DNA from 2 places in the Paraburkholderia sp. SSBN10T genome. Region 1 is predicted to be linked to the other one. Evidence: riboswitches for the same ligand, from Rfam matches in the RefSeq annotation. Region 1 holds a riboswitch; the other holds the start of a gene.
What was found. Region 1 has a riboswitch for glycine ahead of AC1ECK_RS01240 (D-amino acid dehydrogenase). Riboswitches for the same ligand answer to the same signal wherever they lie in the genome.

Region 1 (14,943 bases):
AATGGCCGGTTTTGAGCTGAGCCCAAAGGCGGTTTTCAAGGCGCAGGATGTCGCTCGGCATCGGCTTCATCAGCGTCATCTTGCTCAGTACTTCGTCACCCGGATAAACGGTGGTGTCCTGAGCGACGCCCGGCGTCACGAACTGGCGTGCAGCCTTGTTGGCGGTCGGGTAGAACACCTCGTTGGTGATCGCGGCGTTGACCTTCGGATCTTCGATGTAGTTGATCCACTTGAGCGCGGCTTCGGGGTGCGGTGCATCCTTCGGGATCACCATCACGTCGAACCACAGCAGGCCGCCTTCCTTGACGTTGGAGAACTTGACGGTGTAGGCACGCTTCGCTTCAGCGGCACGGCGGCTTGCGATGCCGACGTCGCCGGACCATGCCACCGCGACGCACACGTCGTTATTGGCGAGGTCGTTGATGTAGCCGGAGGAGTTGAACTGGGTGATGTACGGGCGGACTTTCTTCAGTACTTCGAACGCAGCCTGGTAGTCGGCCGGGTTCGTGCTGTTCGGATCCTTATGCATGTATTGCAGTACCGCTGCGAAGACGTCCACGGCCTGGTCGAGGAACGACACGCCGCAGCCCTTCAGCTTCGAGAGGTTGGCCGGGTCGAACACCAGCGCCCAGCTATCGACCGGGGCGTCGGCGCCGAGCGCCTTTTGCACGGCCTGCACGTTGTAGCCCACACCGTCGGTGCCGTAGGCCCAGGGCACGCCGTACTGGTTGCCGGGATCGGCGTCGGTAATCATCTTCATCAGAACCGGGTCGAGATTCGCCAGGTTCGGCAGCTTCGATTTATCGAGTTTCTGGTAGACACCGGCCTGAATCTGCTTGGCCATGTAGTTGGACGTCGGCACCACGATGTCGTAGCCGGAGCTGCCTGCCAGCAGCTTGGCCTGCAACGTATCGTCGCTGTCGTAGTTGTCGTATTTCACATGAATGCCGTCCTGCTTCTCGAAGTTCGGAATCGTATCCTTGGCGATATAGTCCGACCAGTTGTACACGTTGAGTTCGGTGTCGGCCGCAAGCGCCGGTGAGACCGACAGCGCAGTAAAGCTCGTGACGGCGAGAAGCGCGGCCCCCGCGACCGCATGACGAAGATGACGTCCAGTATGACTAGCGCTCATGGCTTTTTTTCCCTTGAAGTTGAAGTTCCGGCATGAGCGCGTGTCGTGGTGCGCTCGTGCCGGAAAAGAACTGCCGTTACGAAATTCCGAGTTGTTGTGCGGTCGCATCGATGGCTTTCTTCGCCTTCGAGACGATCTCGTCGATTTCCTGCTTCGTGATCACCAGCGGCGGCGACAGCAGCATCCGGTCACCGGTGGCGCGCATGATCAGGTTGCCGTTGAAGCAGAAGTCGCGGCAGATCGTGCCGACATCGCCGCCATTGGCAAAGCGCTTGCGCGTCTTCGGTTCCTCGGCAAGTTGCAGGCCCGCCACCAGCCCGGTGCCAGCGATATCGCCGACGATCGGATGGTTCGCGAAGGTCTCGCGCAGCTTCTTCTGGAAGTACGGGCCGGTATCCGTCTTGACGCGCTCGACGATTTTTTCATCGCGCAGGAGCTTGAGGTTGGCCACCGCCACCGCTGCCGCGACCGGATGGCCGGAGTAGGTGAGGCCGTGATTGAAGTCGCCGTTTTCGATGATCGCGCGAGCGACGCGGTCATGCAGGCCGACCGCGCCCATCGGGATATAGCCGCTCGTCAAACCCTTGGCGAGCGTGATGAGGTCGGGCTCGAAGCCGAAGTGCTGATGGGCGAACCACTCGCCGGTGCGCCCGAAGCCGCCGATCACTTCGTCGGCAACCAGCAGGATGTCGTACTTGCGGCAGATGCGCTGGATTTCCGGCCAGTAGGTCGACGGCGGGAAGATGACGCCGCCGGCCCCCTGGAAAGGCTCACCGATGAACGCGGCGACATTCTCCGCGCCGATCTCGAGGATCTTCGCTTCGAGTTGCTGCGCGCGGGCGAGGCCGAACTCTTCCGGCGTCAGATTGCCCTCGGCTTCGCCGAAGTAATACGGCTGGTCGATATGAACGATGTTCTCGACCTTCGACGGCATCTGCTCATGCATGTAGCCCATGCCGCCGAGCGTGCCGCCGGCAATCGTCGAGCCGTGATAGCCGTTCTTGCGCGAGATCACGACCTTCTTCGCCTGCTTGCCCTGCGTCGCCCAATACTGATGGACGATGCGCAGGACGGTGTCGTTACCTTCGGAGCCGCTGTTGCAATAGAAGAAATGGTTGAACGGCGCCGGCGCCAGTTCCGCGAGCAGGGCGGACAGTTCGATCACCGGCGGGTGCGTGGTCTTGAAGAAGGTGTTGTAGTAGGGCAGTTCCATCATCTGCCGGTAGGCGGCGTCGGCGAGTTCCTTGCGGCCGTAGCCGACATTCACGCACCACAGGCCGGCCATGCCGTCGATGATCTGGTTGCCGTCGGAATCCCACAGATACACGCCTTTGGCCTTGACGATCACGCGGCTGCCGGCCTTGTTGAGCGAACCCATGTCCGAGAACGGATGAATGTGGTGCGCCGCGTCGAGCGCGCGATATTCGGCGGTGCTGCGTTGTTGCGAAACCTGCGCGGCTGCAGCGGGCTGGGCCGGCTGCACGTACGCGACTTCTTCTGTTCTGTAGCTCATGTTGCCTCCAATGTTCTGTTTGCTTTGCCGCGCCTTAAACGTGCAACAGCAAATGCCGGCGTTCCCACGAACTGATCACGCGGAAGAACGCTTCGTATTCGGTTTCCTTCAGGGCCAGATAAGCCTTGACGAACTTCTCGCCGAGCACTTCGGCGATCGGCTCGCAGGCGCCCATCAGCGTCAGGCCCTCTTCGAGATTGCGCGGCAGTTGATAGGGCAATTCGTAGCCGTCGCTGATCAGCGGCTCGGTCGGGCGCAGGCTCTGCGTCATGCCGAGATAGCCGGCCGCGAGCGTCGCGGCAATCGCGAGGTAAGGATTGCAGTCCACGCCCGGAATACGGTTTTCGATGCGGCGCGCGGCCGGTCCCGAATGCGGAATACGGAAGCCCACCGTGCGGTTGTCATAACCCCACGCCACGTTGATCGGCGCTGCCATGAAGCGTGACAGGCGGCGATACGAATTGATGTACGGTGCGAAGATCGGCATCAGCGCGGGGGTGTATTTCTGCAGCCCCGCGATATAACCGTCGAACAGTTCAGTCGGCTTGCCGTCCGGGCCGGTGAACAGGTTCTGGCCGGTTTCCCCGTCGACCAGGCTCTGATGCATGTGCATCGCCGAACCCGGTTCGCCTTCCATCGGCTTGGCCATGAAAGTCGCGTACATCTTGTGACGCAAAGCGGCCTCGCGCACCGTGCGCTTGAACAGGAACACGCTGTCGGCAAGCTTGAGCGGATCGCCGTGCATGAAGTTGATTTCCATCTGCGCGGCGCCGACTTCGTGAATCAGCGTGTCGACTTCGAGCTCCTGAATATCGCAGTACTCGTAGATGTCTTCGAAGAGGGGATCAAATTCATTGACCGCTTCGATCGAATACGCCTGACGGCCGGTTTCCGGGCGCCCGGTCCGGCCGATCGGCGGCTGCAGCGGCAGGTCAGGGTCCTTGTTCATGTCGACCAGGTAGAACTCGAGTTCCGGTGCGATGACCGGCGTCCAGCCTTTGGCCTTGTACAGTTCGAGCACGCGGCGCAGCACGCGGCGCGGCGAGATTGCCACCGGCGTGCCGTCGAAGTGCACGCAATCGTGAATCACCTGGGCGGTGGGGTCGACCGCCCACGGAATGATGCGGATGGTCGAGGCATCGGGAACGCAGACCATGTCGGGATCGGTGACGCCGGTCAGGGTGCCGTCCTCCGGATAGTCACCTGTGACGGTCTGGATCATCACCGCTTGCGGCAGGCGCATGGATTCGCCGGATTCGAACTTGTTGCGCGGAATGATCTTGCCGCGCGCGATCCCGGCCATGTCGGGAATGATTGCTTCGATCTCGGTGATGCGGTGTTTCTTCAGAAATTCGTCGATGTCTTGCATGATTGTTCTCTCAGTTTTTGCGCGGGCCACTTCAGGCTTGGGTGGCGGCGGATGCCGCGCCGTAGCCGGCCCTGGTGCGCATTCGATCGCGGCATGCATCGCCGAACGCCCGGAAGATCGCGGTGGAAAGCGCGTCGCTCGCGTGCTTCCACTCGGGGTGCCACTGCACACCCAGAGCGAAGGCGCGTGCGTGCTTGACGCTCACCGCTTCGATCAATCCGTCCGGCGCGGTGGCTTCGGCCACGAGGCCGTTGCCCAGCCGCTCGACGCCTTGTCCGTGCAGGGAATTCACCCGTGCCTCATTCGCTCCCGCTGCAAGGCGCTGCAACAGGCCGCCTTGGGTCAGCGCGATCGAATGCGACGGTGCATATTGCACGTCCAGTTCGTCTTCCTTGTTCTCACGGTGGTCGTTCAAGCCGGCCACCGTGTGAACGCTTTGGTGCAGCGTCCCGCCGAACACCACGTTCATTTCCTGAAAGCCGCGGCAGACGGCCAGCACCGGCACGCCGGCGTCGACGGCGGCCCGCAGCAGCGGCAGCGTCGTCGCATCGCGGGCGGCGTCGTGCAGCGTGCCCGGCGCGCTGGCGTCGCCGCCGTAGTGGTGCGGCTCGACATTCGAATAGCTGCCGGTGAACAGCAAGCCGTCGACTGTCGCCAGAATCTCGGCGCTCGCCTGACGGTTGCCGAGCGCGGGCAGCAGCATCGCCAGCGCCTGTGAGCCGTCGACCACGGCGGCGATGTATTTCTCGCCGACCGTATGCGACGGATGCACTCCCATCATCGTTCTGTCGGCGCTGATGCCGACTAGCGGTCTGGTTCGCATGACTAATTCAATGGACGTGTGTGTTCCCCGCTGGACGCGGCACGAACAACGTTAAAACAGGCGCGGCACGATTCCGCAGCCATGCGCAGGGCGCAAAGCCGCCAGAAGTGCAGGCGGGGGTCGTGAGCGGACCTGCCGCGCCTTGCGATGACTCAAGCCGTTCGATCCAGCCGCTTGCGTGGCGCTGCCAGCACAACATGCCCATGTGACAGGCGCTAGCGCGCGTGCTTAAGCGCAGACGCCGGTCAGGCGCGCTCAGGCAAACGGGTGAAGCGAACGGCGAATTTGGGGGAGGCGCTACGGCAGCAGCGAGGCGACTTCGTCCGTGCGTACAGCGATAAAAGCGCGCGCAGAGACGGAATTGTGGCGTCGGACAGAACGGCGGGACAGGATCGTGAAGACGGACAGAAAGCGGCGAAACGCAAGGCTGCCGTTGCTGCCGTCGGCGATGGCGCCTTCAGGACGAAGACGTCTCGCCTGACTGCGTTCCCACCTAACCAAAGGGCCTCGGACTCTCACGATTACACTCGACTAGCGGCGTTGAAAGTATTGAACGCCTCGCTCAGCAAACGCACAGCGCGTTTAAAGAAACGTGACGCTGGATGATCGCCGGATGCCTTAGCGAACCTGCTTCGCTGCGCCGCAAATCACTCGTTCGAGGTCTGTGACGGTGGCATGACGATCGCCTGTGAATCAGCATATACGAGCCAAAAATGCCGTCAAATCATTTTTATAAAAGATTTATTAGGGCTTACCCGAGGCAATAGGACGAAACCCGGGGGTTGGGTACGCATGTTGCGATAGTCAGTATTTCGAATTCCTTTCAGGGTTTTCCCCAGCAGCGGCGGGAATAAAGTGATTAGAATATTCAACACTCGCGCTGTCCTTGCGCGGCCACTTGCTCCGTTTGCTGGTTTCTTCAACCCGGTTCATCCACTCTGAGAGTGCCGTGATGTCCATCGAAGTTGCGACCCGTCTGCAGTACATCCGTAAGAAGAACGGCCTGTCTCAGCGCGAGCTGGCCAAACGGGCGGGCGTCACCAACGGCACTATTTCGCTGATCGAACAAAATCGTGTGAGTCCCTCGGTCGGTTCGCTCAAGAAGCTGCTCGAATGCATTCCGATGAGCCTTGCCGAGTTCTTTACCTTCGAAGTGGAGGCCGATCGTTCCGTGGTCTCGCGCCGTGCCGACATGCCTAACCTCGGCAACGAGTCGATCGAGTTCTATCTCGCCGGCGCGGGCGTGAAGGATCGCAATATGGGCATCCTGCGCGAGGTGTACCAGCCACTCGCGGACACGGGCCCGGAAATGCTCGTGCATACAGGACACGAGGGCGGCGTGATCGTCAGCGGTCAGATCGAATTGACCGTGGAGGGTTGCACGTGGCTGCTCGACCCCGGCGACAGCTATTACTTCGAAAGCCGCTTACCACATCGTTTTCGCAATCCCAGCGCGGAACAAGTCTGCGAAATCGTCTCGGCGAATTCGCCACCGAGCTTCTAGACATTCCGCGTCAACGCCGTTGCGACGTCGGCGCTGGCTGCAACGGCAGCTCTCGCGTTGGACGTCGAACGCACAACATTGAGGCATCCTGATGGAAAAGAACCTGGCTTACTGGCAAGACAAAGCCGCAACGCTTTCGATCGAAGGCCGCGCGTTTATCGACGGCGAATATCGCCATGCCGCAAGCGGACGCACCTTCGATTGCCTGAGCCCGATCGACGGCAAGCTGCTCGCCAAGGTGGCCGATAGCGCCGCCGAGGACGTCAACGCCGCGGTGGCCGCCGCGCGCCGTGCGTTCGATGTGCGTGTCTGGTCCGGCCTGAATCCGCGCAAGCGTAAAGCGATCCTGCTGCGCTGGGCCGGTTTGATGCGCGAGCATCTCGACGAGCTGTCGCTGCTCGAAACGCTCGATGCCGGCAAGCCGATCGGCGACACCACCTCGGTGGACGTGCCCGGCGCCGCGTATTGCGTCGAATGGTTTGCCGAAGCGATCGACAAGATCGGCGGCGAAGTAGTGCCGGCCGACCATCATCTGGTGGGGCTGGTCACGCGCGAGCCGATTGGCGTGGTGGCAGCCGTGGTGCCGTGGAATTTCCCGATCCTGATGGCGTCGTGGAAATTCGGCCCGGCACTGGCGGCGGGCAACAGCGTGGTTTTGAAGCCTTCCGAGAAGTCGCCGCTCACGGCCATCCGTATCGCGCAACTGGCTTACGAGGCCGGGATTCCGGCGGGCGTGTTCAACGTCGTGCCGGGCGCCGGCGAGCCGGGCAAGCTGCTGGCGCTGCATGCGGATGTGGATTGCCTCGCCTTTACGGGTTCGACCAATGTCGGCAAGCTGATCATGCAGTACGCCGGCCAGTCGAACCTGAAGCGCGTCTGGCTCGAACTGGGCGGCAAGTCGCCGAATATCGTGATGCCCGACTGCGCGGACCTCGACCGTGCGGCCAACGCAGCCGCGGGCGCGATCTTCTACAACATGGGCGAGATGTGTACGGCGGGTTCGCGTCTGCTCGTGCATCGCGACATCAAGGATGTGTTCCTCGACAAGCTGATCGCCGCGGCGCGCAGCTATACGCCGGGCAATCCGCTCGACCCGAACACCTCGATGGGCGCGATTGTCGACCACGTGCAACTGGAGCGCGTGCTGAGCTATATCGAAGCCGGGCGTGCGGAAGCGAAACTGCTGCTCGGCGGCGGGCGCGTGAAAGAGGAGAGCGGCGGCTACTACATCGAGCCGACCATTTTCGACACCGCGCCGAATGCTAAAATCGCCCGCGAAGAAATTTTCGGGCCGGTGCTGTCGGTGATCACTTTCGATACGGTCGAAGAGGCCATCAGGATTGCCAATGACAGCGACTACGGCCTCGCCGCGGCGGTCTGGACCGCGAACCTGACGACGGCCCACGAAATGGCGCGCAGCCTGCGCGCCGGCACCGTGTGGGTCAACTGCTACGACGAAGGGGGAGACATGAACTTCCCGTTCGGCGGCTACAAGCAATCGGGCAACGGCCGTGACAAGTCGTTGCACGCACTGGAGAAGTACACCGAGCTGAAGTCTACGCTGGTGCGGCTGCGCTAAAGGATTCGCAAGCCAGCGCGGCGGTGCGCCACTGCGGCACCGTCGCGTTCCCAATGAATCCGAAGCCGGGCGAGACGCGCACAACCTCAGGAAAATCGCGCGTGTTGCCGGCATGTTTTATCAGGTCATCCCATGACTGAACTCCTCTATGGCGACGGTGCAATCCGCCGTCCGTCCCTCTATGGTTCCTCGATCGAAAACACCTACGCGGGCGTGCTGTCGTTCATGCGACGCAAGTACACGCGCGAGCTCGACGGTGTCGACGTAGCGATTTCGGGCATTCCGCTCGATCTGGCCACCACCTTCCGCTCCGGCGCGCGCCTCGGTCCCGCCGCGGTGCGGGCGGCGAGCGTGCAGTTGTCCGAATTGCATCCTTATCCGTGGGGCTTCAATCCGTTCGACGATCTCGCCGTGACCGACTATGGCGACTGCTGGTTCGATGCGCACAATCCACTGACCATCAAGCCGGCGATCGTCGAGCATGCCCGCACGATTCTGCGTTCGGATGCGAAGATGCTGACGCTGGGCGGCGATCACTACATTACGTATCCGCTGCTGATTGCGCATGCCGAGAAGTATGGCAAGCCGTTGTCGCTGATCCATTTCGACGCCCACTGCGATACCTGGGCCGACGACAGTCCGGACAGCCTGAACCACGGTTCGATGTTCTACAAGGCGGTGAAAGACGGCCTGATCGATCCGAAGACCTCGGTGCAGATCGGCATCCGCACATGGAACGACGATTTCATGGGCATCAATATTCTCGATGCCGCATGGGTGCATGAACATGGCACGCGCGCCGCGGTAGAACGGATCATGTCGATTGTCGGCGCACGTCCTGCGTATCTGACCTTCGATATCGACTGCCTCGATCCGGCCTTCGCGCCGGGCACAGGCACGCCGGTGGCGGGCGGCCTGTCGTCGGCACAAGGGCTGGCGATTGTGCGCAGTCTGGGCGGCGTCAACCTGATCGGTGCGGATGTGGTGGAAGTGGCGCCGGCCTATGACCAGAGCGAAATCACCGCAATCGCGGCGGCGCATATCGCTTGCGACGTGCTGTGTCTGTGGCGGCAACGCAAGGTAGCCGGCGCACGCTGATGTTCTGAAGGTGCGGGAAGCCGGCGTTAGTTTGCGGAGGACGCTCCGCGCGGCTGACGCCGGCCGTCGAGCAGACCGAGTGTGTACACGGCGAGCGCGCCGCTCGTCAGCGCCAGTTGCCAGATCAGCATGTCGCTGCCGAGCGCTTTCATCGCAAGGCCGGCTAACAGGGGACCGGCGATGGAGCTTGCGCAGAACGTCAACGAGATCAGCCGCATATTGCGGATCAGCGCGGTCCTGTCACTGCAGGCCGCGGCGTAGACGCCAAGCGTGAGGAAGGCGCTATTCAGTCCACCTAACATCAACGCACTCGCGCTGAGCAACCACGAGGCCGGCCCTGCGAGTCCAAACGAAACAATGGCGAGCACGCTGGCGGCAGCACAGACGATGACCGCCGTGGCCAGGCCGGTGCGATCGGCCAGCCAGCCGACCGGAAACTGCAGGACCATGGCGCCGACGCCGAACCATGTGAGCAACGTGGCAGTTTGTGTGACGCTCATGCCGCGTCCATCGGCAAAGAGCGGAAACAGACCGAACAGCGCACCGTCATCGAGACCGCCCACTATGACGACTACCATGCCGAGGGCGACCACCGGATCGATAGCGGTTGCCGCTTTGCTGGCGGGGCATCGGGCCGGCTGCATGGCTTGTATCGCATCGGCAGTGTCCGTGGATTCATCGGTGTCGGCGGGACGTGCAACCTGATTGGCCGGTTCGGTGGCGCTATCCGCCGCATCGGAACCGGCCAGCCAAAGCGGAATGGCCGCGACGAGCGTAAACGCCGCGCCTGCCGCAAAGACGACCGGGCCGTCGATCCCGTGCCAGGCAGCAAGAGCAGGACCAATGATCCCCGCGACTGCGATCAACGTCTCGTGCACGCCGACCACGCGTCCGCTGGCGTGCGCCGGGACCAGCCGGTAAAGCCAGGTCTCGTTCGCTATCCAGCGCAGTCCGATGCCGAGTCCGATCAGCAGACCGGGCACGATCCATAACGGCCATGTCAGCTCGCGGATGCTGGCGAAGGCGAGGACCGTCGCCGCTAGCGCGATGGCCACCGTCCGCTTTGCCCCGAAGCGTTCGGTGAGCCGCGGGGCCGCCAGCAGCCCGGCGAACATGCCTGCCCACTGAGCCGCGGAAAACAGGCCGGCGCGCGGGGCATCGAGCCCTTGGTGGGCCAGCCACACGGGCAACACCGTGAAGCCAATACCGAACTGGCCGGTCTGCGTGAGCGCCGACACGGCGGTCAGCGCCGCAATGGCACGCCAGCGCACGGGCGTCGCGGGGCTCATGTGCCGCTCCGCGGCGGCATGGGCAAACCCAGTTCGCGGCATTCGACCGGACAACCCGCCTTGATGCAAGGGCCGTCGTCACACAGGCGGCACAGTTGCATGGAATGTGCCGGGTTGCGGGTTTCGTGCCAGAGGATCTTGATCAACAGGTCTTCGAGCACGACGCGTTCGCTTTCGTCGAGACGGCCAACCACGCGTTGCAGCATCCGTTCGCGCGCCGTTTGCAGGCGCTTCACTTCGCGCTTGCCGGCGGCGGTGAGCACGAGCGCCACGGCACGCTTATCGGCACCCGGCTTCTTTTCGATCAGGCCCGCCTCGACCAGTCCCGATACCGCGCGGACAGCAGCCGGATGCGAGAGATCCACCGCATCGCGCAGCACTTCAATGGATGAATCGGGGTATTGGCCGACCGCATTGAGCATGGCGCGCGCCGTGGGGCCGGCGAGGGCGGGCACGGTGTTTTGTGCGTTCATCTCATCCGTCACCAGCAGGGCGAGCACGCCAAGCAGGTTTTCTGTGCGCTGCGTCATGACAATGCCTCAATGTGTGCAGTGTGCATATATGCATGTTGCACACATTGAGGCGGGAATGCAAGCGACTTTTTGAGGGCGCCGTAAAACCTGAAACCTGAAGCGGCTAGGCGGCCCGCAGGCTGGCTTGCTCGATCACATCCGCGACGCCCGCAGCCGTGGCGGCGGACAGCGTCCAGCCAAGATGCCCGTGGCCGGTGTTGTAGAACACGCCGGGCAAGCGTCCTTTGCCCACTTTCGGCAACATGCTCGGCAGCATGGGTCGCAAGCCCGCCCAGGGTATGACTCGCGAGGTGTTCACCTGCGGGAAGTAGCGGCGCGTCCATTCGGTCAACGGGACAATCCGTTCCGCGCGAATATCGCGATTGAAGCCGTTGATCTCGGCCGTTCCGGCCACGCGGAAGCGGTCGGCGCCGAGGCGGCTGGTGACGATCTTGGCGCTGTCGTCGAGCAGGCTCACCCAGGGCGCGCCTTGCTGGCTCGCGGCATCGTCGAGACAGACCGTGATCGAGTAGCCTTTGACCGGGTAGATATTGACGTGGTCGCCGAGCATCGAAGCGAATTCGCGGCTCTTGACCCCGGCGCAGACCACGATCTGCGCAAAGCTCTGCTGAAACGACTCGCCGGCCTGAGTGGCGGCGATGCTGAACGCTCCGCTTGCGTCACGCGTAACCGAAGCGATCTCCGTGTCGTAGAGGAAATTGACGCCATGACGCTCGCAAGCTTGCGCGAGACCGCGCGTGAACTTGTGAATATCGCCGGTGGAATCGGACGGCGTGAAGAAGCCGCCGTGGAAGGCGCCTTCGAGCGCGGGTTCGATGCGGCGAATCTCAGCCGCGCTCACCGCTTCGCGGTCGAGCCCGCCTTCCTTGAGCAGGGCGTTCACCTTGGCCGCCGTGTCGAACTCCTTGCGGGTCTTGTACACATGCAGGATGCCGCGCTGCTCGTGGTCGAACTCGATGTTCTCGCGCGCCGCCATCGCAAACAGATGCTGCCGCGCGGCAATCGCGAGGCGCACGGTTTCGATGGTGTTGGCGCGATAGTGCGGAATCTGCCGCAGAAACTCGCCCATCCACGAGTACTTGTGCCAGCTCGGCAGCGGATTGAGCAGCAGCGGCGCGTCGCGCGTCAGCATCCAGCGCAGGCCTTTGAGAACCGTGGCGGTGCTGTTCCAGACTTCCGCGTTGCTGGCCGACAACTGGCCGCCGTTGGCGAACGAGGTTTCCATCGCCGCATAGCGGTGGCGTTCGAACACGGTAACGTTAAAGCCGCGTTGCGCAAGGGCGTAAGCGGTCGTGACGCCGGTGATGCCGGCGCCGATGATGGCGATGCGTGACATGTGATGGTCCAGAGTAAGTGAGCACGGCCGTTTCCGGCTTCCATGCCCCATCTGTCCCTGTACCTGAGAGTTTCTTTCCGTGCGCATCCCGCTGCCGGGCGGACGGAAATCCCCTTCGGTGGGCGCGTGAAGCGCCGCTCTCCAGATGTTCCCGCTGGGCGGTCCTTGTGCCTGAGAGTTTCCGGGGCGGTTGCTCCGTCGGCGCCGTCACAGCCTTGGCAAGCGTGACAGTCTCTCCCGCGACAGCGTGTAGAACGGCGTAAAGGTAGCCGTTGCCAATAAATCCGGCAAGCGGTTTTTGTGCGCGGGCTGCGGTGCGCGGTTGCCGGGGCGCAGTGGTGGGCGTGTTTGGCGTGTTTTCATGCCCGGCGGCTCTCTGCGCTTATTTGCGCAACACGCATCAATCGTATAGCCTTGCTCAGGCCCATTCGCCCCGATACCACCCGCGCGCACCGTGAAGGACATTCTCTCCCTCAAGCTCTATACCCGCGTAGCGCGGCTCGGCAGCTTCTCGGCTGCGGCGCGCGAATGCGGGCTGTCGCAATCGCAGGTATCGCGCATCATCGCGGAGCTCGAAAGCGAGCTGGGCGCGCGGCTGCTCACGCGCACCACCCGTGCCGTCATGCTGACCGATGCGGGCGCCGAGTTTCTCTCGCGGCTCGACCCGATCCTCATCGCGCTTGAGGACGCGGAGCAGAGCGTGCGCGAAGGCAGCGAATTGCGCGGCATGTTGCGCATGAGCATGCCCAGTAGCGTGGCGATCCGCGAGATCATTCCGCGTCTTGCGCCGTTTCTCGAACGGCATTCCGAACTCCGTTTGCAGATGTTGCTCGACGACCGGCCGCGGGATTTCGTCAGGGAAGCGGTGGATGTGGCGATCCGGCTCGGGCGCCTGGTCGATTCGAGCGCCACCGCCATATTGATTACCCAGATTCCACGCGTTATCGTCGCCTCGCGCGGCTACGTGGAACGCCATGGTGCGCCCGCGGCACCGGAGGACCTGGTGCGCCATCGCATTGTCGACGGACCGGCCTCGGTGGTCGCGAGCGGCTGGAAGTTTGCGCGCGCCGGCGGCGAGGAGGTGGTGGTCGGCCTCGAGCCGCATTTCTCGACCAACGAGAACGAAGGGGCGGTCGCCGCGGCCGTCGCAGGCATCGGCATCACTTCGACGAGCGAGTGGGCGTGCCGCCGCGAACTGAGCGACGGTTCGCTGGTGCGGCTGCTGGTCGACTGGAGGACCGAGGATATTCCCGTGCACGCCTATTTCCCGATGGGCCGGGCGACGCGTGCGGCAGGACGCGCCGTGGTCGAGCATCTGAGCGCCGAGTTCCGGCGCGAACAGCACGCGGGCTTTGCCTGAGTGCTTTCTAAAAGCTTTCTGTCTGCTTTCCTGGCGCAGCAGTGGCAATCCAGCGGCCGCGCCGCGCAGGCCGCTGGCGGCTGCGTCGTCTGTGTCGCCTGTGGCAATGCCAACTAAACCCGCCGCCCCGGCATCTATGCATCTCATACATAAGAGATAGCAAAAACCAACGGCTACCGCCGCGAGCGGGCCGCCTTTATCTTCGTTTCATAACGCGATCCCACTCAGCCGGCACGCCGCTCGCGAAGCCGATGGGCGAGGGCTCGTTCCTTCACTTCAAACCGGTCTTCCGCGGCGCGCAGATTGCCAACGTCGACTCGGCGCTTTCAATGAGACTGACATGAGCAAAACTACGCCTGAGCAAAACAAGGCCCTCGTCCTCGAGGCTTTTGACACGCTTTTCAACCAGCGCGACTATGTGGCTGCCGAACGCTTCTGGTCGGACCGCTACATCCAGCATAGCGCGCACATCGCACCGGGACGCGCCGGCCTGTTCGACCTGATTCGCACGCTGCCTGACACGTTGCGCTACGAGAACCAACTGATCGTGGCCGAAGGCGACTACGTCATTGCACATGGCCGCTTCTCCGGCACCGGCAGGCCGGCGGCGTGGATCGCGGCCGACGTGGTGCGTTTCGAAGACGGCAAGCTCGCCGAACACTGGGACGTTCTGCAGGACGAAGCAACTCAGGCGCAATCCGTGAGCGGCCTGCCGATGTTCGGCGACCGGTTTCCGGCGTAACGCCTGACGGATTGACTGCTGGAATCTCCAACACAACGGCATCTCCAAGGACATCATCATGAAACTCAGCGGAAACACGATCTTTATCACGGGCGGCGGTACGGGCATTGGCCGCGGACTGGCCGAGGCGTTGCACCGGCGCGGCAACAAAGTGATCATCAGCGGACGCCGCCGCGGCTATCTCGACGAGGTGGTGGCGGCAAACCCGGGCATGGCGGCCATCGAGCTGGATATGACCGATCCGGCGAGCATCGAGCGCGCGGCAGCGCAACTGATCAAGGACTATCCGGATCTCAACGTGCTGATCAACAACGCCGGCATCATGCAGCCGGACACCGCGGCGGGGCGGATCGACGACGCGCTGCTCGTCGCCACCGTCACGACGAATCTGCTCGGACCGATCCGCATGACCTCGGCGCTGATCGATCATCTCAAGTCGAAGGACAATGCGGTGGTGGCCTATACCAGCTCGGTACTGGCGTTCGTTCCACTGGCGCCGACAGCGGTGTATTCGTCGACCAAGGCGGCGCTGCATTCGTACATTCTGTCTCAGCGCTTCATGTTGCGCGATACCAAGGTGCGGGTCCTCGAAATCGCGCCGCCCTGGGTGCGCACCGACCTGATGAACAGCCGCGAGGCAGAACAGGCGATGCCGCTGGACGCAT
Region 2 (14,943 bases), on a different contig from region 1:
TCGTCTCGTGATTCTTCGATAGTTGATGGAAACTTTGTCGGAACGCGCGAAGATTCTCATAGACATAGGCCACATCCCCGGACATGGCCGGGCCTAACAGGCCGATCTTTCCCGCGTTCTCATCGAACAGCGGGCTTGGCGGAGCAGGCCACTCTGGCAAGGTGAGCTTTTGCCCATCACGCAGACCCTTCTCCATGTTCTCCAAGCCTGTCTTAATCCAAGGTATCGCCTCACTATGCGATTGGAGTTCGCCTGCGAGCGCACCCGCCAGCGCACGGCCATCGCGAAAGCGCTTGTAATCTTCGGCCAGAAAGTTATTGACGTATCCGCCCGCCAACACGCCAGCAATCGCGATCAGCGCGGCATTGAGCTCAGCCATGTTTATCCTCGTTCGAATGGGCCACGGCTGAGTGTAATCGAACGGCGGTGCTATGCTGAAGTGCTCCCCTCCAGCTTGATTACGCCCACTAGGAGACGACATGAATCGAGACGAAATTTTGGATGCGCTTCCGAGTGAGGAAGAATTTCGGGCCGAGCCAAACTACGGAAAGAAGGAAATTGTCGAAAACCTTATCAGAGCGGTTCTCGATCAAGTAGCTGGCGAACATCGCGACCCGGATCGTTGGGAAGCTGATCTCATAGCTGCGGCGATCGGATATGTGCTGTCGGACTATTACTTTGCGGCGTCTACGGCGGTTGTCAAGGCGCTTGCACCACCCGAAGAGCGAGCAGACCCCGAATCGTGGGCGAGGATCGATGACACTCCGACAACTGGCGCACTCCGAAATGCGCTTGACTATGCTGCCACGAAACCAGCGCGAAACGGCTAACTAATGACAACTGCCTTGACCGGGCAGTTACAGCCGTGCCGTGCATCGGCGTCATACCTAACGGGACGCGTGAAGGGCGCTTGACGGGCGCGGCTTCGTTAAAACGGCCTGAGAGCGCTTGCGCGGCGCCGCCCTTGGGCTCCCCCTTCTACTATCACTCAACGCCCTGGACAGCCTCAACTACTTAGCCAAAAAAGCGGCGATTGCTGGCACATTACTGATATCGAAGCGCGCTTAAAGGAGCGTCACCGTATGGAAGCGGTCAAGCGGGTGTGGAAAGACCCGGTATGGAGCAAACTAATCGCAGGGGTTATTGCGACCTTCAGCGGAGTTATGTGGGTTCGCGTCGAGGGATATTTAACCGTATCCACCCCGCAAAGGATCGCAGCGGCCGTGCGTGATCTCGCGATGACAGACACACACATGACCGTTTTGCTGTTCTCTTTCATTACCCTTGCCGCACTGATTATCGGCGCTTGGGGAATGCGTTCCTACTTAAGACGAACTGAGCAACTGATAGGCGATCTTCCGACGCGCGTCGGAACGGCAAATCCACGTTCGCCACTGCTGCCTCAGAGGGACTATCTGACCGATGTGATTTACGGAATTCGTTGGCGTTGGGTTGTATTGCCGAATGGTCACGTAGGTAATCTAAAAATGTTCTGCGCCGAATGCGACTATGAACTGCAGAACTTCGCATTTAGAGGGCCTTTGCAAATGGTCTGTCAGTGCAATGGGTGCGGGCACGAGGCGGAAATTCCGATTACAAATCCTAGTGAAGTTTTCCGGAAGGTAACACTAGAAGCCGAGCGCAGAATTCGTACGGGCGAGTGGAAGAAGTCGCTACAGACCGAGCGCATCACATCATGGCTCCATGTAGGCAGTGGTCACCGCTGGTAAACTGAGTGGGCCTAGTCAATTCCGATAGGGCGCAACCTAGCGGAAATCGTCGGACTGCTGTCGGACACTAAGCGGGTAGAAAGGGATAGAATTTGTACCGGATAGCGCAGACTTGAAGGACGCAAGCCCATGATTCCAAACGACAAATTGGCGCGCCCGGCTGGGATCGAACCAGCAACCCCTGCCTTCGGAGGGCAGTACTCTATCCATTGAGCTACGGGCGCATCGACATGAGAAACGAAAAACACGAAAGCGCCACGAAAGCAGCGCTAAAGCGAGACCGAGAGAATACCCGGTTTCCGGCGACCCGTCCACCGACCGCCCTGGAGAGGCCCCGCCAGCCTCCACGCCGCACCGCCATCCAACACCACCGATACGGGTAAACGCCCGCTGAAGACCCCCAGCGCCGGCTCGCCGCCGCCGAAACCTTCCGTCTATAATCGTCCGTGGCTGATAAAGAAAAAAGAAAAGGTCGTTGCCGTCACGCTGTACCGCTCACAATACCCACGGGAGACGAGACAAGCATGAGCGAAGCACCAAATAATCACGAAGCCCCGATCAAAACCCCCGCGCAGCTCGTTGCCGCGATCATCGCTGGTTTTGCTGTTCCGATCGTCATCATCGTCCTGCTCGCGGTCTACGCGGACAACTGGATCCGCACCGGTGCCGGTACCGACAGTCTCTCGGACGCCGAGGTCAGCGCCCGCATCGCGCCGCTCGCCCAGGTCGACATTCGCGACGCCAACGCGCCGCGCGCCTACAAGACCGGCGAGGAAGTCTACAAGGCCGTCTGCTCGGCCTGTCACGCCACCGGCTCAGCAGGCGCCCCGAAATTCACCAACTCCGCCGACTGGGCGCCACGCATCGCGCAAGGCTTCGACACGCTCTGGCACACCGCCTTGACCGGCAAGGGTGCGATGCCGGCACGCGGCGGCACCAGCCCGGACGACTATAGCGACTACGAAATTGCCCGCGCCGTCGTCTATATGGCGAACAATTCGGGCGCCAGCTTTGCCGAACCGCCGGTGCCCACCGCGGCGCAAGCGGCGTCAGGCGCGACCGCGGCGGCGGCCCCCGCGTCCGGCGCCACTGCCGACGCAGGCACAGCGGCGTCCCAGGCAGCGGCGGCGCTGGCCGCGATTGCCAGCGCACCGGCAGCCGCGCCCAGCGGCGCGACCGAGAGCGCGGACGCTTCGCAGGCCGGCAAGGTGCTTTACCAGACGGTCTGCCAGGCGTGTCACGCCGCCGGGGTCCTGAATGCGCCGAAGTTCGGCGACAAGGATGCGTGGGCGCCGCGTCTCAAGGACCCAATGGACACGATTTACAACTACGCCCTGCATGGCAAGGGCGCGATGCCGCCTAAAGGCGGGTCGAACGCATCCGATGCCGACGTGAAGGCAGCTGTTGACTACATGATCAGCGCGGCAAAATAAGCGGCGGGTGGCGCGGCGGCTTTAGCTTCGACACCAGCCAGCAAGACTTGCAGACTAAAAAGAAATCCCTGCAACGTGACAACAACACGGGCAGGGATTTTTTACGTTCAGGCGTTGCTCCGTGGCGCAACGGGCATGGCGGGCACAGCGAAGGCACGGACAAAAGCCAGCGCCGGGATCGACCCGGCCAGCGCCTCAAGATGCTCACGCAGCGCGGCGGGCGCCAGCCACGGATAACTCAACCCTTCCTGCAACGCCGCCAGCAAGTCGCCTTCAGGATCGGGCACCACATCCATCCGCTCGATGTGGATATGAAAAGCGCTCACGCGCCCGGCATCCGCCGTCGCATCCGAACCGAACGTCCACCGGTACACCCCATGCCCGACGCGCAACGCCTGCGTCGCCGGCTCGCGCATCACCACGAGCCACGGCAACGCTTCGATCACGTCGTTCACCACCGCCAGCGAATCGCACACATAGTAGGTACGGCACTGCGCATACTGCGCTCCGAAATCGCTGACCAGCGTCCTCGCGATCGCCGCCGTCCCGACCGTGCGGGCCGGGAACGCGATATTCGAGGTTGCGAGAGAAAAGGTGAGAACGGCGTCGGACGCGAACACTTCGGCGATGCGCTCGGCACGCGTGTTGTCCTTCGCGTCAATATAGGTTTCGAGCGCGCTGCGGTAGCGCGCGAGCGGCAAACTGGTCATGCGGGCGGATCTCCGTTGAGCGGGCCGCGCCACTGTAGCGTGCCGCCGCTCCGGCAGCGCCGATGGACCTGCCGCAAGCGGGGTCTTGCCGAAGAACCCCGCCGCCATCCTGCTCAAGGCTTCTGCAGCAACGCCTTCAAACTCGCCAGCCGGTCCTTCGGCGACATCGGCGCTTCCTCAGCCGTCGGCGGCGGCGCCTCGTCCAGCCCCATTTCGGGAATGAAGCGCGACGGTTCGCACACCACCGTCTCCCGCGCCCGCTTGCGCTTCTTGCACCAGTTCAGATGCAAGCTGCGCTGCGCCCGCGTAATCGCCACGTACATCAGGCGGCGTTCTTCCTCGATGCGGGCATCGTCGATCGGCGCATCGTCCGAGCCGCCTCGGTGCGGCATGATGCCTTCCTCGACGCCCACCAGAAACACGTGCGGATACTCGAGTCCCTTCGACGCGTGCACGGTGGAGAGCCGCACCGCGTCCGGATCTTCCTCTTTGCCTTCGAGCATCGACATCAGCGCGACCGTCTGGATCAGCCCCAGCAGGTTCTTGCCGGTGTCGGCGAGGCCGTCCGCATTGTCGTAGCCGGTGGCTTCGCTGCCCGCCTCGGGCTCGGGCTTGGTGCCCTTGCGTTTCAACCACTCGATAAACTCGAGCACGTTCTGCCATTTCGACTGCGCCTGGCGCTCGTCGAACGCGTCGTACAGGTAGGCTTCGTAGTGGATCGCGTCCATCAGGTCGTTGAGCACCTCGCTGGCGGGATCTTTTTCCGCGCGGTCGGTGAGGCGCTGCATGAAATCGCAGAAGGTCCGCAGCGGCTCGACCTGGCGCGCCGACAAGCGCGCCTCGATGCCGCCCATATACACCGCCTCGAACAGCGACACTTTCGCCTGACCCGCAAACGACCCAAGCGCTTCCAGCGTCGTATTGCCCACGCCGCGCCGTGGCGTGGTGATGGCGCGGATGAACGCGGGATCGTCGTCGGCATTGGCGATCAGGCGCAGATACGCGCAGATATCCTTGATCTCCGCCTTGTCGAAGAACGATTGCCCGCCCGACAGCACATAGGGAATCCGCTCGCGCCGCAGCACCTGTTCGAAGATGCGCGCCTGGAAATTGCCGCGATACAGGATCGCGTAGTCGCGAAACTGCGCGCGCCGCTCGAACTTGTGCGCCGACAACCGGAACACCACGGATTCGGCTTCGTGCTCTTCGTCGTTGCAGCCTGTCACGGTAATCGTGTCGCCCATGCCGTGTTCGGACCACAGCTTCTTCTCGAACAGCTTCGGATTGTTGGCGATCACGTTGTTGGCAGCGGTCAGAATCCGTACCGTCGACCGGTAGTTCTGCTCCAGCTTCACCAGATGCAGTTTCGGAAAGTCCTTGCCGAGCTGCGCGAGGTTTTCCAGCGTCGCGCCGCGCCAGCCGTAGATGGCCTGGTCATCGTCGCCCACCGCCGTGAACGCGGCGCGCGGGCCAGCCAGTTGCTTCAGCAGCTCGTACTGGCACGCATTCGTGTCCTGGTACTCGTCGATCAGCAGATAGCGCAGCTTGTTCTGCCAGCGCTCGCGCACCTGTTCGTTCCTGGCGAAGAGTTCGGCGGGCAGGCGGATCAGATCGTCGAAGTCCACCGCCTGATACGCGTGCAGCGTGGCGACGTAGTTGCGGTAGACAATCGCCGCCTGATGCTCGTCCTCGTTCGCCGCGATCGCCATCGCCTCTTCCGGCATGATCAGGCCGTTCTTCCACAGCGAGATGATCGACTGGATCTTGCGGATGAAGCCCTTATCGGTGGAGCCGACCTGCTCCTGGATCATGCCGAAGCAGTCGTCCGAATCCATGATCGAGAATTGCGGCTTCAGGCCGACGTGCTCCGCTTCCTGGCGCAGAATCTGCACGCCGAGCGAGTGGAACGTGCACACCGTCAACTGATTGACGGGCACCTTGCGGCCTTCCTTGCCGGGCGTCGTCAGCGTCTTGCCTTCGAGCAGTTTGCCGACGCGCTCGCGCATTTCCGCAGCGGCCTTGTTCGTGAAGGTGACGGCCGCAATATGGCGCGGCTCGAAACCTTTGACTTCGATCAGGTGCGCAATCTTCTGCGTAATCACGCGCGTCTTGCCGCTTCCTGCGCCGGCGAGCACAAGACAAGGACCATCGAGATAGCGCACCGCTTCGTTTTGAGCGGGATTCAGGCCTGCAGACATCGTGTGTGGGCGGGGGTGTAGCGGTTGAGGGCGCGGTGCGGTGCTGCGATGGACCTGCCGGCCAATCCGTCTCGCGCGAGAGCAGCGATGTTAACACGAACACCTGACGAACCCCGTGACACGCCCTCGCCCAAGTCCTCCCGCGCGAGGCATGCCACAATGACAGGCCACGCGCCGCCGCCGCGGTGGCAAAGCGGCGCGCCTTCTTGCAGGAAACTCACATGTCTGCACCGCTCAAAACAGGATTGATGGGTTACGGTTTCGCCGGCGCGACCTTCCACGCGCCGGTCATCGAACACTGCGGCCGGGCCACCGTCGCCGCGATTGCGACCAGCAAGGCCGAGCAGGCCCGCGCCGACTATCCGCGCGCCGCCGTCGTGTCGGACCTCGACGCACTGCTCGCGCTCGACGATATCCAATGCGTGGTGATCGCCACGCCGAACGACACCCATTTCGAACTCGCCAAACGCACGCTCGAAGCCGGCAAGCACGTCGTGGTCGACAAGCCAGTCACGCTGACGGCCACCGAAGCGCTCACGCTCGCCAACCTGGCGCTGGCGCACGGCCTCACCTTTGCGCCGTTTCACAACCGCCGCTGGGACGGCGATTTCCTCACCGTTCGCGACTTGCTGGCGAGCGGCGAGCTGGGCCGCATCACCCACTACGAGTCGCACTTCGACCGCTTCCGTCCGGATGTGCGGCCGCGCTGGCGCGAGGAAGCGTCGCGCGGCGGCGGCCTGCTGTTCGATCTCGGGCCGCATCTGATCGACCAGGCGCTCACGCTGTTCGGCACGCCGGCCACCGTATCGGCGACGGTCAAGACCCATCGCGACGGCGGCGGCGCGCCCGACTATGTGCATCTGCAACTCGGCTATGCCGATCTCGAAGTCGTGCTGCACGCGAGCGCCCTCACCGCGCTGGCGCCGCCGCGCTTCGCCATCGACGGCACGCGCGGCAGCTACGTCAAACGCGAACTCGACACCCAGGAAGATCAGTTGAAGGCCGGCCTGCGCCCCGGCGACGCCGGTTTTGCCGGCGGCAATGCAGCAGGCCTGCTGCGGGTGCTCGACGCCGCGGGTCAGGAGGTCGAACGTGCCCTGCCGACCCGCGACGGCGACTACGTCGGCTTCTATCGCGCGCTCGCGGCCACCATCCTCGACGGCGAGCGTTTCCCGGTCAGTCCGCAGGATGCTGTCGACGTCATGACGATCATCGAACTGGCCGCGCGCAGCGAGGCGGAAGGCTGTCGTCTGCCGTTCGAACGAATCCGCTGAGATTGCCGCCCAAGTCAGCACAATTCACGACTTACATGCCAGCAGCCGCTGCTAACAGTTCCGAAAGGAACGCCCCGTTACAATATATTGCCGTTTTCAGGTCATCGTGTAGCAGCGGCTAGCCGTTGCTACACGGTATCGATCTGAGCATCGATCACAAAAGATGACGACAAGACAAGGAGTGGGTATGCAACGTTTCATCCGTGCGCTGGCTGGTTTGGCGCTGGCTTCCTCGCTGGCCGCTTGCGTGGTCTCGCCGCCTCCGCAGGCGCCGGCGCCGCACCCTGACCAGCACGAAATCGCCATTGAGCGCCTGAATCAGGTTTTTGGCCGCATCGACAACCTGAACCGCCGCATCGACAATCACGTCAATCAAGGCTACTACCCGCCCCCGCAAGGCGGCGCACTGCATCACCGCCTCGACGTGATCCGTCAGGAAGCGCACGACATGTCGGCTCAGCATGGTGGCGGCCTGTCCGGCGACGAACAGCGCGTGCTGAACCAGGAACTCGACGGCGCAGCTCACGCAATCGGCGAGTAAGCCTGCAGCAATCTGCTGTCACGGCAAAGGCGCGGGAGTCACTCCCCGCGCTTTTTTTTGGCGCGCGCCAAGCGCAGCGCGCCGCCGCGCCACGCTGCGAAGCCTTCAATTGACAAGCCTGTGGGCCTCGCGTACATTCGCCGCACGCGTCGGGAGAGCGCGCTGGCCGCCATGTTTTTAGCAGGCCGCGCCGCCGAAGGGGCACACCCGCAAACTCTCAGGCAAAAGGACCGACCGCGTCGAAAAACCCGTCTGATTCCGGCATGTTCCGGGCTTTCTTCAGACACCGGTTTTTCGCACTCTGGAGAGCGGCAGTAGCCAGCGGTCTCGACTCTCGTCGAACCAGGCAGGCTGCCCACCGAAGGGGCGCGCGTTTCACCGTGACGGCTTGCAAAGCATTGCAAATCCGCACGGCGGCGCAATCTCTCAGGTATCGAGGACAGAGGGGTCATGCATGGCATCGCTCGCAGGCATTCTTGCCGCGAGGGATCAAACCGCATGGCCTTTTTGCTATCCGTCGAATTGCCTGAGGCCCTGATGACCGAACTCAAACACACCCCGCTTAACGCCACCCATCGCGCGCTGAAAGCCCGCATGGTCGATTTCGGCGGCTGGGACATGCCCGTCAACTACGGCTCGCAAATCGACGAACACCACGCCGTGCGCAGCGACGCCGGCATGTTCGACGTGTCGCACATGTGCGTGGTCGATTTCACCGGCGAGCGCGTGCGCGCCTTCTTCGAACACGCGCTTGCCAACAATGTCGGCAAGCTGCAAACGCCGGGCCGCGCGCTCTATTCCTGCCTGTTGAACCCGAACGGCGGTGTGATCGACGATCTGATCGTCTATTACTTCAGCGAGACGCACTTCCGCCTCGTCGTCAACGCCGGCACCGCCGAGAAAGACGTCGTCTGGTTCAGCCAGCTCAACACCGAAGGCAGCTACGGCCTGACCATCGCGCCGCGCCGCGATCTGTCGATCGTCGCCGTGCAAGGTCCGAATGCGCGCGAAAAAGTCTGGCAAGTCGCGCCGTCCAGCCGCACCTCGACCGAACTACTCAAGCCGTTTAACGCCGCAATCGTCGACAACACGCCGTTTGGCGAATTGATGATTGCCCGCACCGGCTATACCGGCGAAGACGGTTTCGAAATCGTGCTGCCGGCCACTTCCGTATGCGAGTTCTGGGACGCGCTGCAGCGCCAGGGCGTGCGCCCGGCCGGTCTCGGTGCACGCGACACGCTGCGCCTCGAAGCCGGCATGAACCTGTACGGCCAGGATATGGACGACAACGTCTCGCCGCTCGACGCCGGCCTCGCCTGGACCGTGGATCTGACCTCGCCGCGCGACTTCGTCGGCAAGGCGAAGCTCGAAGCCGACGGTTGCCGCTCCGCGTTCGTCGGCCTGATCCTGCAAAAGGAAAACGGCAAGGCAGGCGGCGTGCTGCGCGCCCATCAGAAGGTCGTCACGCCTTACGGCGACGGCGAAATCACCAGCGGCACGTTCTCGCCCACCATGCAGGAATCCATCGCCTTCGCACGTGTGCCGAAGGACGTGAAACCCGGCGATATCGTCCACGTGCAAATCCGTGATAAAGCCCTTCCCGCAAGCGTGGTAAAACTGCCGTTCGTGCGCAACGGCAAAGTGCTTGCTGCTTAAGCGTCGTCGCGTGCGCTTTCTCTTTTAAGTCAATACCGAACACACCGCATAGGAGCATCCGATGAGCATCCCGGCCGATCTGAAATACACCGAATCGCACGAATGGGTCCGCACCGAAGCAGACGGCACGCTGACGGTCGGCATCACCGACCACGCGCAAGAAGCGCTCGGCGACATCGTCTTCTTCGAAGTCCAGGAACTGGGCAAGACCGTCAGCGCCGGCGACACCGTCGCGGTCATCGAATCCGTGAAAGCCGCTTCCGATATCTACGCGCCGGTCTCGGGCGAAATCATCGAAGCGAACACGACCGTCGCCGACACCCCGGACGCCGTCAACACGACGCCGTACGAAAGCTGGCTGTTCAAGATCAAGCCGGCAGCGGACGCAACGCATGACCGCCTGATCGACGCCGACGCGTACAGCAAGTCGATCGGCGCCTAAATATTTAACCGTCAGGTGCGGCGTCCGCTGAACGCGGACGGCCGCACCGCCAGGAACACCTCATGAAGCTCGAACACCCGGATCGTCTGATGAACCGCACTCCTCTCTCGCTCGCCGCGCTCGAAGTGCATGACGCCTTCGCTGAACGGCACATCGGCCCGGATTCGGCCGACCAGCAAGCGATGCTCGAAGCCCTCGGCTTCGCCTCGCGCGCCGCGCTGATCGACGCCGTGATTCCGCAGACGATCCGCCGCAGCGAAACGCTGCCGCTCGGCCCCTTCGCCCAACCGAAGAGCGAAGCCGAAGCGCTCGCCGCGCTGCGTGAACTGGCGGACAAGAACCAGGTGTTCCGCTCGTATATCGGACAGGGCTATTACAACGCGCACACCCCGACGGTGATCCTGCGCAACGTCCTCGAAAACCCGGCGTGGTACACGGCTTACACGCCGTATCAGCCGGAAATCTCGCAAGGCCGTCTCGAAGCGCTGCTGAACTTCCAGCAGATGATCATCGATTTGACCGGCCTCGCCATTTCCAACGCGTCGCTGCTCGACGAGGCGACCGCCGCCGCCGAAGCCATGACGCTGCTGCAGCGCGTGGGCAAGCCGAAGTCGAATATCTTCTACGTCGCCGACGACGTGCTGCCGCAAACCATCGAAGTGGTGAAGACGCGCGCCATCCCGGTCGGCATCGAAGTGAAGGTCGGTCCGGCTGCGGAGGCCGCGAACGCCAACGCGTTCGGCGTGCTGCTGCAGTACCCCGGCGTGAACGGCGATGTGCGCGACTACCGCGCGCTCGCTGAAGCGATCCATGCAGCGGGCGGCCATGTGGTCGTTGCCGCCGATCTGCTCGCCCTCACCATGCTCACTCCCCCGGGCGAATGGGGCGCGGACGTGGCCGTCGGCAATACGCAGCGTTTCGGCGTGCCGGTCGGCTTCGGCGGCCCGCACGCGGCGTACCTTGCCGTGCGCGACGAATTCAAGCGGCAAATGCCGGGCCGTCTGGTCGGCGTGACCGTCGATGCCCAAGGCAAGCCCGCCCTGCGTCTCGCGCTGCAAACGCGCGAACAGCACATCCGCCGCGAAAAGGCGACCTCGAACGTGTGTACCGCGCAAGCGTTGCTCGCGATCATGGCCAGCATGTACGCGGTCTATCACGGCCCGCACGGCCTGAAGACGATCGCCCAGCGCGTGAACCGCATCGCTGCGCTGCTTGCAGCCGGTGCGAAAAAACTCGGCTACACGCTCGTCAACGAAACCTTCTTCGACACGCTCACGTTCGAAACCGGCGCCCGTACCCAGGCGCTGCATGACGCCGCGACTGCGAAGCGCATCAACCTGCGCCGCGTGAGCGACACACGCGTGGGCATCTCGATCGACGAAACCACCAAGCGCAGCGACCTGGCCGATCTGCTGGCAGCGTTCGCGCAAGCGGCGTTCGTCGACGAAGCGCCGCAAATCGACGCGCTCGACGCCGAACTGCCGGTGGAAAGCACGATGCCGGCGGCGCTCGAACGCACCAGCGCGTACCTCACGCACCATGTGTTCAACCGTCATCATTCGGAAACGGAAATGCTGCGCTACCTGCGCAGCCTCTCCGACAAGGATCTGGCGCTCGACCGCTCGATGATCCCGCTCGGCTCCTGCACGATGAAGCTGAACGCGACCTCGGAGATGCTGCCGGTCACCTGGCCCGAGTTCGGTCAGATTCACCCGTTCGCGCCGGCTGAGCAAACCGTCGGCTACCGCGAAATGATCGATCAGCTCGAGCAGATGCTGGTGGCGGCAACCGGCTACGCGGCGGTCTCGTTGCAGCCGAACGCCGGCTCGCAAGGCGAATACGCGGGTCTGTTGATCATCCACGCGTACCACGCTTCGCGCGGCGAAGGTCATCGCAACGTCTGCCTGATTCCCGCTTCGGCGCACGGCACGAACCCGGCGTCGGCACAGATGGCCGGCATGCAGGTCGTCGTGGTGGCTTGCGACGCGCAAGGCAACGTCGATATCGAAGACCTGAAGGCGAAGGCCGCGCAACACGCGGACAAGCTGGCCGCGATCATGATCACGTACCCGTCGACGCACGGCGTGTTCGAAGCGAACGTGCGCGAAATCTGCGAAATCGTGCACGCGCACGGCGGCCAGGTGTATGTGGACGGCGCGAACATGAACGCGATGGTCGGCCTCACGGCGCCGGGCCAGTTCGGCGGCGACGTCTCGCACCTGAACCTGCACAAGACTTTCTGCATTCCGCACGGCGGCGGCGGCCCGGGCGTCGGTCCGGTCGCGGTCGGCGCGCACCTCGCGAAGTTCCTGCCGAACCAGGTTTCGTCGGGCTATGAACGCACGCCTGACGGCATCGGCGCAGTCTCCGCCGCGCCTTACGGCTCCGCTTCGATCCTGCCGATCTCGTGGATGTACATCGCAATGATGGGCGCGAAGAACCTCACCGCTGCCACCGAAACCGCGATCCTCAACGCCAACTACGTCGCCAACAAGTTGGCGCCGCACTACCCGGTGCTGTACTCGGGCCCCGGCGGATTGGTCGCGCACGAGTGCATTCTCGATCTGCGTCCGCTCAAGGAAACCAGCGGCATCACCGTCGACGACGTCGCCAAGCGCCTCGCCGACTACGGCTTCCACGCCCCGACGATGAGCTTCCCGGTGCCGGGCACGCTGATGGTCGAGCCGACCGAATCGGAATCGAAGGAAGAACTCGACCGCTTTATCGAAGCGATGATTGCGATCCGCGAGGAAATCCGCGCCGTCGAAGAAGGCCGCTCGGACCGCGAAGACAATCCGCTCAAGCATGCGCCGCACACCGCGGCCGTCGTGATTGCCGACGACTGGAAGCATGCGTATACGCGCGAAACCGCCGCATACCCGCTGCCGTCGCTGATCGCGAAGAAGTATTGGCCGCCTGTCGGCCGTGCAGACAACGTGTATGGCGACCGCAATCTGTTCTGCTCCTGCGTGCCGATCGCGGATTACGCGTAACGCCGCCGCAGTAGCTGCCTTGAACCGCGCACCGCCTTACGGCGGCGTGCGGTCCTGTCGTTCGCGCCCGGGAACGGCTAACATCACACACCGAATCAGCCCAACGAAGGAGTTTCGCATGGTGCGAAAGGTGCTAATGATGGAAAGCCGGAGCTATTCACGGCGCATGCCGTCCTGGCAGGCCGCGGGCACGCCGCTCGCGACCCTGCTGCTGGTGTGCGGCGCCGTCATGCTGCCGGTGCGGCACGCCCGCGCAGCGATGAATTTTTGTGCAGCGCCTGCGCTGCAAACCAGCGAGCGCACGAATGCCGATCCCGGCGTCAAGGCACTGGTCGCCAATGTGGAAGCGCATCTGAACGAGCCTGCGCACGCCGTGGCGAAGCTGCATACCGAAGGCACCTTGCCGCACGAAGGTATCTACGATCAGAGCGTCGAAGCCGAGAAGGATCTCGACCTGCTGCGCGACGCCGCGCTGGCCTGGCGCGCCACCAGCGACGATCGCTATCTGAAGCTGGTCGACCGTCTGCTGTACGCCTGGGTGACCACCTATGAGCCGAGCTTCAACCCGATCGACGAAACCCATTTCGAAGGCCTGATCCTCGCCTACGACATGACCGCGAGCGCGCTGCCGGTGAAAACGCGTAACGCGTCGATGGCGTTTCTGACGAAACTCGGCAACGGTTACATCGCGCAGATCGACGCGCAGCCGCGCCCGCTCACCGGCACGTTTCGCAACAACTGGCAGAGCCACCGGGTCAAGCTGATTGCGATGGCCGCCTTCACGCTCGACAACCGCAAGATGATCAATGGGGCGCAGCGGCTGTTTGTCGAGCACATTGGCGACAACATCGAGCCGGACGGTTCGACGATCGACTTCCAGGAACGCGATGCGCTGCATTACGTGACCTACGATCTGCAGCCGCTCGTGACGGCGGCGCTGGCGGCGCGCCGCCACAACCGCAACTGGTTGCCGGAGAAAGCCATCAACGGCGCGACGCTGGCCGCCGCGCTGAACTGGCTGACGCCGTACGCGGTGGGCACGAAGACGCATGAGGAATTTGTGCATTCGAACGTATCGTTCGATGCAAAACGTCGCGAAGCCGGCTTGCCTGGCTATTCGGGCGAGTGGGATCCGAAGAACGCGACCGAACTGTTTCACCTGGCAGCGCGGCTCGATGGCCGCTATACGCCGATCGCGCTGCGGCTGGCGCCGACGCCGCCCGCATGGCTGGCCGTGTGCCTGCCGTTGCCGGCACGTTAAACCGATACTTCTATTTGCAGGAGCAGTAATGGCAGTCAGTGTGTTCGACCTTTTCAAAATCGGCATTGGGCCGTCCAGTTCGCATACGGTCGGGCCGATGCGCGCGGCGCTGATGTTCGTCCAGGGGCTCGAGCGCGACGGACTGCTGACGCGCACGGCTTCTGTGAAGGTGGACCTGTACGGCTCGCTCGGCGCGACCGGCAAGGGCCACGGCACCGATCGCGGCGTGATGCTCGGCCTGATGGGCGACGCGCCGGATACCGTCGACCCGGACACGATCGCGCAGCGCCTAGAAGCCGTGCGCACCTCGCGCACGTTGGCGCTGCTCGGCACGCACCCGGTGCCGTTCGTGCAGAAGGACCACATTTCGTTTTATCGCCAGGCGCTCACCGAGCATCCGAACGGGCTCAAGCTGCGCGCGTTCGATGCGCAAGATGAGACGTTGCGCGAATCGACGTATCTGTCGGTCGGCGGCGGCTTCGTGGTTACGGCGGGCGCGCCGAATACCAAGGTGCTGAGCGCCGTCGATCAGTTGCCTCATCCGTTCCGCAGCGGCAATGAGCTGCTCGCGCTGTGCAAGGCCACCGGCAAGAGCATCGCGCAGTTGATGTGGGAAAACGAGCGCGTGTGGCATACCGAAGAGGAGACACGCGCGGGTCTGCTGAAGATCTGGGACGTGATGCAGTCGTGTGTGGCGCGCGGGTG

Region 2: linked by a shared signal. The riboswitch ahead of gcvT (glycine cleavage system aminomethyltransferase GcvT) and the one ahead of AC1ECK_RS01240 (D-amino acid dehydrogenase) in region 1 are both predicted to bind glycine.

The regions. Positions count from the first base shown of each region.
Region 1 covers NZ_JBWQQI010000001.1:255,055-269,997, forward strand. Annotated here, with positions in the region: gene AC1ECK_RS01190 (polyamine ABC transporter substrate-binding protein) at 1-1,132, opposite strand, end outside; gene AC1ECK_RS01195 (aspartate aminotransferase family protein) at 1,209-2,645, opposite strand; gene AC1ECK_RS01200 (glutamine synthetase family protein) at 2,680-4,014, opposite strand; gene AC1ECK_RS01205 (gamma-glutamyl-gamma-aminobutyrate hydrolase family protein) at 4,046-4,837, opposite strand; gene AC1ECK_RS01210 (hypothetical protein) at 5,135-5,356, opposite strand; gene AC1ECK_RS01215 (cupin domain-containing protein) at 5,790-6,341, shown strand; gene AC1ECK_RS01220 (aldehyde dehydrogenase) at 6,433-7,920, shown strand; gene speB (agmatinase) at 8,053-9,018, shown strand; gene AC1ECK_RS01230 (MFS transporter) at 9,045-10,307, opposite strand; gene AC1ECK_RS01235 (MarR family winged helix-turn-helix transcriptional regulator) at 10,304-10,837, opposite strand; gene AC1ECK_RS01240 (D-amino acid dehydrogenase) at 10,944-12,176, opposite strand; glycine riboswitch at 12,218-12,331, opposite strand; gene AC1ECK_RS01245 (LysR family transcriptional regulator) at 12,631-13,536, shown strand; gene AC1ECK_RS01250 (nuclear transport factor 2 family protein) at 13,877-14,278, shown strand; gene AC1ECK_RS01255 (SDR family oxidoreductase) at 14,337-14,943, shown strand, end outside.
Region 2 covers NZ_JBWQQI010000002.1:333,813-348,755, reverse strand. Annotated here, with positions in the region: gene AC1ECK_RS04160 (hypothetical protein) at 1-379, opposite strand, end outside; gene AC1ECK_RS04155 (hypothetical protein) at 480-830, shown strand; gene AC1ECK_RS04150 (hypothetical protein) at 1,083-1,730, shown strand; tRNA gene AC1ECK_RS04145 (tRNA-Arg) at 1,879-1,954, opposite strand; gene AC1ECK_RS04140 (c-type cytochrome) at 2,255-3,163, shown strand; gene AC1ECK_RS04135 (hypothetical protein) at 3,271-3,873, opposite strand; gene AC1ECK_RS04130 (UvrD-helicase domain-containing protein) at 3,987-6,071, opposite strand; gene AC1ECK_RS04125 (oxidoreductase) at 6,293-7,345, shown strand; gene AC1ECK_RS04120 (hypothetical protein) at 7,533-7,886, shown strand; glycine riboswitch at 8,027-8,129, shown strand; glycine riboswitch at 8,178-8,339, shown strand; gene gcvT (glycine cleavage system aminomethyltransferase GcvT) at 8,424-9,542, shown strand; gene gcvH (glycine cleavage system protein GcvH) at 9,604-9,984, shown strand; gene gcvP (aminomethyl-transferring glycine dehydrogenase) at 10,047-12,977, shown strand; gene AC1ECK_RS04100 (alginate lyase family protein) at 13,096-14,238, shown strand; gene AC1ECK_RS04095 (L-serine ammonia-lyase) at 14,267-14,943, shown strand, end outside.